Linked DNA regions of Amorphoplanes digitatis. The protein of the gene in region 1 interacts with the protein of each later gene in a pairwise test. Links are inferred from orthologs where the notes say so. Each region holds a gene or a part of one and is shown in the gene's direction. Other genes may lie near its edges.

Region 1 (3,291 bases):
ACCGGGTCTGCACGGGCAGGGTGTCGCCGCGCTTGCGGTACCGCACGATGCACCAGAAGATCAGGCCCCAGACGAAGAACCCGACGACCAGCGCCGCGATCACCGAGGCGATCCACAGGTCATACATCCTGTGCGCCTGCGGGGTGATGCCGCCCTGCGGCCATCCGAAGCCGTCGAAAGCGCTTCCGATCCCGGTCAACGAACAGCCCGACAGCAGGGCCAGCAGCATGGCACCACCGACACCGAGCCCGGCTAGCCGTACGACGCGCGGCCGTGCGACCGAACTCCTTGAGACCACCTGCTCCTGCCTCCCTAGAGCACCGCCCGGTGCGAAATCCGGACACCGGCGGCAAGGTGTCACCGACGGTCGCACACTACTCGACCTGGCCCGGCCACCCGTTTACCGGGGGTCCGATCATCGAGGTACCCGCGCAACCACTGATCATGTGGACGATACCGTCCTGAAGATGGAATTCAGGGCTGTTCATGCCGGTGCGCCTACCTACCTCGACGCGGCGACCGCGGCACCCCTGCACCCCGTGGCCAGGCAGGCTCTGCTCGCCGCCCTCGAGGACGGCTGGGCCGACCCCGACCGGCTCTACGCCGCGGGCCGGCGTGCCCAACAGCTGCGGGAGGCGGCGCAGGCCACCGTCGCCGAGTGCCTCGGCGTACGCCCGGACGAGCTCACGTTCCTCTCCTCCGGCACCGCCGCGGCACACGCCGCGGTGCTGGGCGGGCTCGCGGGACGCGCGCGGGCGGGCCGCACGCTCGTGCATTCGGCCGTCGAGCACTCCGCGGTGCTGCACGCCGCGGCGCTGGGCGAGGCCGTGCCGGTCGGCGTCGACATCCTCGGGCGGATCGACCTGGACGCCTGGCGCGCCGCGGTCGCGGTGCCCGGGGTGGCGCTCGCCGCCCTGATCAGCGCCAGTCACGAGGTCGGCACCGCGCAGCCCGTCGCGGACGCGGCGCGGGCCTGCGCGGACGCCGGGGTACCGCTCTACGTCGACGCCGCACAGTCGATCGGGCGCCACCCGGTGCCGCCGGGCTGGTCGCTGCTGACGGCCAGCGCGCACAAGTGGGGCGGCCCGCCGGGCGTCGGCGTACTCGTGGTGCGCAAGGGTGTGAGATGGCGCTCGCCGTACCCGGGTGATGATCATCACCGGCCGCGGCCGGTCGGCGCGCTCGATCTGCCGGCCGTCGTCGCGGCCGCGGCGTCCCTGCGGGCCGTGCTGGCCGAGGCGCGCGACCAGGCCGCGCGGCTTTCCGGGCTGGTAGAGAAGATCAGGGCGACCGTCGCCGCGACCGTGCCCGATGTGGAGGTGGTCGGCGACCCCGTCGATCGGCTGCCGCACCTGGTCACCTTCTCCTGTCTGTACGTCGACGGCGAGGCGCTGCTGCACGCGCTGGACCGGCACGGCTTCGCGGTCTCCTCGGGCTCGTCGTGCACGGCCTCGACGCTGCGGCCCAGTCACGTGCTGGAGGCGATGGGCGTGCTCAGCCACGGCAACGTGCGGGTGTCGCTGCACCGGGACACCACCGAGGACGACGTCGACCGCTTCCTGGCGGTGCTCCCCGGGGTGGTCGCCGGGATCCGGAAGGAGGCGGGGATGTGATCGAGGTGGACTCCCGCGGCCGGCGCTGCCCGCTGCCGATCATCGACCTCGCGAAGCGGATGCCGTCCGTCGAGGTCGGCGCGGTGATCCGGGTGCTGGCGGACGACCCGGCGGCGGCCAACGACATCCCGGCCTGGTGCCGGATGAAGGGCCACGACTACCTGGGCAGCCCGGAGCCGGACGCCTACGAGGTGCGCAGGGTCAGGTAGTCGACGACCGGTTCCACCGGCTTGTCGGCCAGGAACGTGTCCACGACCAGCCGGGGTCCGGGATAGGGCTCGTACTCGGACTGGCGCTCCAGCACCCGCACCCAGTCGGGGATGCCGTCGTGTGCGCGGGCCGCGTAGCGGGCCTCGACCCGGCGGCGGTGCTCGGCGTCGTCGCCGCAGACCACCTCGACGACCCGGAGCGGGACGCCGAGGTGCTCCGCGAGCTCGGTCCAGAGCTGCCGGGCCGCCTTCACCGGGTTGACCGCGTCGATGATCACGTGGTGACCCATCCTGAGCTGGGTCTCGGCCAGCGCCGCCACCACCCCGTACGCGGCATGGCCGGGACGGGGCTCGGTGACGTCGTAGGCCTGCATCGTGAAGTCGACGGTGTCGACCGCGAGCACCGTGGCCGGCAGAACCGCCCCCACCTGCTGGGCGAGTGTGCTCTTTCCCACTCCCGGCAGACCGGCGAAGACGGCGAGGACCATCGGGGGCTAGACCGCGGCCGGCAGGTGCGGCTGGATCTCCGCGGCCGCCGCGTCGCCGTAGGAGTCGGCGAGGCGCTTCAGGAAGAAGTCCGGCTTCACGTCGTATTCCTGCGGGCCGACGGTCTCGAGGACCAGGGCCGCGACCAGCGAACCGACCTGCGCGGCACGCTCGAGGCCGACGCCCCAGCCCAGGGCGGCGAAGAAGCCGGCCCGGAAGCCGTCGCCGACGCCGGTCGGGTCCTCGGGGATGACGTCGCGGGCGACCGGCACGTGGATGCGCTCGATGTCGCGGCCGGTGATCTCGACGCCGTCCTTGCCCAGCGTGGTGACCCGGATCTTGACCTGCTCGAGGACCTGCTCGCCGGTCAGACCGGCCTTGGTCTCCAGCAGCGAGCGCTCGTAGTCGTTCGTCATCAGGTAGTCCGCGCCGCTGATCAGCGTCATCACGTCGCTGCCGTCCATGCGGGCGAGCTGCTGCGACGGGTCGGCGGCGAACGAGTAGCCGCGGGCCCGGCACTCCTGCGAGTGGCGGATCATGGCGGCCGGGTCGTTGGCGCTGACCAGCACCAGGTCGAGCCCGCCGGCGCGCGCGGCGACCGGCGCGAGCTCGATGTTGCGGGCCTCGCTCATCGCGCCGGCGTAGAACGACGCGATCTGGTTGAGGTCGTCGTCGGTGGTGCAGACGAAGCGTGCCGTGTGCGCGATCTCACTGACGTGCACAGAGTCGCAGTCGACGCCGTGGCGCTCGAGCCAGGACCGGTAGTCGGCGAAGTCCGCGCCGACCGCCCCGACCAGGATCGGGCTGAGGCCGAGCTTGCCCATCCCGTAGGCGATGTTCGACGCCACGCCGCCGCGCCGCACGACCAGGTCGTCGACCAGGAAGGAGAGCGAGACCTTGTGCAGCTGATCGGCGATGAGCTGTTCGGCGAACCTGCCGGGGAAGTGCATCAGGTGGTCTGTGGCGATCGAGCCGGTAACGGC
Region 2 (3,233 bases), 6.1 Mb from region 1 along the record:
GGTACGGGCGGCGAGCAGCTCGTCGCGTACCTCGCCGCCGAGAAGTTCGTCTGAGAAGGGCTCACACCATGGCTGAAGTACTGGTCGTCGTCGAGGCCTCCCAGGCCGCCGGCGTCAAGAAGGTCACGCTCGAGATGCTGACCATCGCCCGCACGCTGGGCTCGGTATCCGCGGTAGTACTCGGTGGCGCCGGCGCCACCGAGCAGTTCGCCGCCAAGCTCGGCGAGTTCGGCGCCGAGAAGATCTACTCGGGCGAGGGCCCGGAGATCGACGACTACCTCGTGGCGTCGAAGGCCACCGCCGTCGCCGAGCTGGTCAAGCAGGTCCAGCCCGCCGCCGTGCTGCTCGCCTCGACCCAGGAGGGCAAGGAGATCGCGGGCCGGCTCGCCGTCAAGCTCGACAACGGCCTGCTGACCGACGCGGTCGAGGTGGCCGCCGACGGCACCGCGACCCAGGTCGTCTTCGCCGGCTCCACGATCGTCAAGTCCAAGGTCACCAAGGGCCTGCCGATCATCACCATCCGCCCGAACTCGGTCACCCCCGAGCCGGCGCCGGCCACCCCGGCCGTCACCGTGCTCGAGGTCACCGCCACCGACGCGGACAAGCTGACCCGGGTCGTCGAGCGGGTCGCCGAGCAGAAGGGCTCCCGCCCCGAGCTCAGCGAGGCGTCGATCGTCGTCTCCGGCGGCCGCGGCGTCGGCAACGCCGACAACTTCAAGCTGGTCGAGGAGATGGCCGACCTGCTCGGCGGCGCCGTCGGCGCCTCCCGCGCGGCGGTCGACTCGGGCTACTACCCGCACCAGTTCCAGGTGGGCCAGACCGGCAAGACCGTCTCGCCGCAGCTGTACGTGGCCCTGGGCATCTCCGGCGCGATCCAGCACCGGGCCGGCATGCAGACCTCGAAGACGATCGTCGCGGTCAACAAGGACCCCGAGGCCCCGATCTTCGAGCTGGCCGACTTCGGCGTGGTCGGCGACCTGTTCAAGGTCGTGCCCCAGGCCGACGACGAGATCCGTAAGCGCAGGTAGGCGACGCCTTCCACGCGGCCCGGCGGACACTTCCGCCGGGCCGTTTCGCGCTCCATCCATCCGGACCGTTTCTGTTGACGGCTCAAGGCATAAGCTTCACGTTGATGGTTTACCTGGATCACGCGGCGACCACGCCGATGCTCGCCGAGGCGCTCGACGCATATGTCGAGGCCGCCCGCGAGGTCGGCAACCCGTCGTCCCTGCACGCCGCCGGCCGGCGCGCCCGCCGGCTGGTCGAGGAGTCCCGCGAGCGCATCGCCGCGGTGCTCGGCGCCCGCCCCTCGGAAGTGATCTTCACAAGCGGCGGCACCGAGAGCGACAATCTGGTGACCAAGGGCATCTACTGGGCCCGGCGGTCCGCCGACCCGCGCCGCAACCGGGTGGTCGCGTCCGCGGTCGAGCATCACGCGGTGCTCGACGCGGTCGACTGGCTCGGCGACCACGAGGGTGCCGACGTCAGCCTGCTGCCGGTCGACGAGGCCGGCCGGATCGACCCGGAGTCGCTGGCCGGACTGCTCGCCGAGCACGGCGACGAGATCGCGGTGATCAGCACCCAGTGGGCGAACAACGAGGTGGGCACGGTCCAGCCGGTGGCCGAGCTGGCCCGGCTCGCCGCCGGTGCCGGCATCCCGTTCCACACCGACGCGGTGCAGGCGGTCGGCCAGATTCCGGTCGACTTCGCCGCCAGCGGCGCCTCGGCCCTGACCCTCACCGGCCACAAGCTGGGCGGCCCGGTCGGGGTCGGCGCGCTGCTGCTCGGCCGCGACGTCGTCGCGACCCCGCAGCTGCACGGCGGCGGCCAGGAGCGCGACGTGCGCTCCGGGACCCTGGACACCCCCGGAGTCGCGGCCTTCGCGGTCGCGGTCGAGACCGCGGTCAAGACCCAGCAGGAGTACGCGGCCAGGGTCGCCGCCCTCCGCGACGACCTGGTGGAACGGGTGCGGGCGGCGGTGCCGGACGTGGTCTACAACGGCGCGGCGACCGACCGCCTGCCGGGCAACGCGCACTTCTCCTTCCCCGGGTGCGAGGGCGACGCGCTGCTGCTGCTCCTGGACGCGCAGGGGATCTCGTGCTCGACGGGTTCGGCGTGCTCGGCGGGCGTGGCGCAGCCCTCGCACGTGCTGCTGGCGATGGGCGCGGACGACGACCGGGCCCGCTCGTCGCTGCGCTTCACCCTGGGCCACACCTCGACGGCCGCCGACGTCGACGCGCTGCTCGCGGCGCTGCCCGCCGCGGTCGAGCGCGCCCGCCGCGCGACGGCGTGGAAGACCCCACGCTGACCCTTTCCTGGCCACCCCGGCGTTGCGGATAGGCTTGGGCACGTGCGAGTGCTAGCAGCCATGTCCGGTGGGGTCGACTCCGCCGTCGCCGCCGCGCGCGCCCGTGACGCGGGCCACGACGTCACCGGCGTGCACCTGGCGCTGGCGCGGAATCCGCAGACGTATCGGACCGGTGCCCGGGGCTGCTGCACGCTCGAGGACTCCCGGGACGCCCGGCGGGCCGCCGACGTCATCGGCATCCCGTTCTACGTGTGGGACATGGCCGACCAGTTCCACGAGAACGTCGTCGACGACTTCGTCGCCGAGTACGCGGCGGGCCGCACCCCGAACCCCTGCCTGCGCTGCAACGAGAAGATCAAGTTCGCGGCCGTGCTGGACCGTGCCGTCGCGCTGGGCTTCGACGCGGTCGTCACCGGCCACCACGCCCGGCTCGGCGCCGACGGCCTGCTGCGGCGCAGCGTCGACATGGCCAAGGACCAGTCGTACGTGCTGGCCGTCCTGACCCGCGAGCAGCTCGACCGGGCGGTCTTCCCGCTCGGCGACTCGACGAAGGCGCGGGTCCGCGAGGAGGCCGCCGAGCGCGGCCTCGCCGTCGCCGACAAGCCCGACTCGCACGACATCTGCTTCATCGCCGACGGCGACACCCGTGGCTTCCTGGCCGCGCGGCTGGGCGAGGCGCCGGGCGACATCGTCGACTCCCGCACGGGCGCCGTCCTCGGCCGGCACGCCGGCGCGTACTCCTACACCGTCGGCCAGCGCAAGGGCCTGGACCTGCGGGTCCCCGCGCCCGATGGCCGCCCGCGCTACGTACTGTCGATCACCCCGAAGACCAACACGGTCACGGTCGGCCCCCGCGAGGACCTCGCGGTCGACCTGGTGACCGCCACCCGGCCGATCTGGCACGGCGAGCCGACGCCCGTCGAGT

The links.
Region 2: the proteins of BJ971_RS30495 (region 1) and BJ971_RS03995 interact in binary tests that used the Escherichia coli proteins (3 or more experiments, as listed by UniProt). The link is inferred for Amorphoplanes digitatis from one-to-one orthologs.

What each region holds. Positions count from the first base shown.
Region 1 is NZ_JACHNH010000001.1:6,977,635-6,980,925, forward strand. Bases 235-3,215 are described here. They hold BJ971_RS30495 (sulfurtransferase TusA family protein), read left to right. Parts: upstream 235-1,609; coding sequence 1,610-1,822; downstream 1,823-3,215. Other genes in these bases: BJ971_RS30490 (cysteine desulfurase family protein), read left to right, coding at 468-1,613; BJ971_RS30500 (P-loop nucleotide/nucleoside kinase family protein), read right to left, coding at 1,798-2,310; BJ971_RS30505 (carbohydrate kinase family protein), read right to left, coding at 2,317-3,215. Also shown: ctaC (aa3-type cytochrome oxidase subunit II), read right to left, coding at 1-229; more of BJ971_RS30505, read right to left, coding at 3,216-3,291. UniProt on the Escherichia coli protein: Sulfur carrier protein involved in sulfur trafficking in the cell. Part of a sulfur-relay system required for 2-thiolation during synthesis of 2-thiouridine of the modified wobble base 5-methylaminomethyl-2-thiouridine (mnm(5)s(2)U) in tRNA.
Region 2 is NZ_JACHNH010000001.1:857,449-860,681, forward strand. Bases 298-3,220 are described here. They hold BJ971_RS03995 (cysteine desulfurase family protein), read left to right. Parts: upstream 298-1,132; coding sequence 1,133-2,308; downstream 2,309-3,220. Other genes in these bases: BJ971_RS03990 (electron transfer flavoprotein subunit alpha/FixB family protein), read left to right, coding at 298-1,028; mnmA (tRNA 2-thiouridine(34) synthase MnmA), read left to right, coding at 2,351-3,220. Also shown: BJ971_RS03985 (electron transfer flavoprotein subunit beta/FixA family protein), read left to right, coding at 1-54; more of BJ971_RS03990, read left to right, coding at 69-297; more of mnmA, read left to right, coding at 3,221-3,233. UniProt on the Escherichia coli protein: Master enzyme that delivers sulfur to a number of partners involved in Fe-S cluster assembly, tRNA modification or cofactor biosynthesis. Catalyzes the removal of elemental sulfur from cysteine to produce alanine.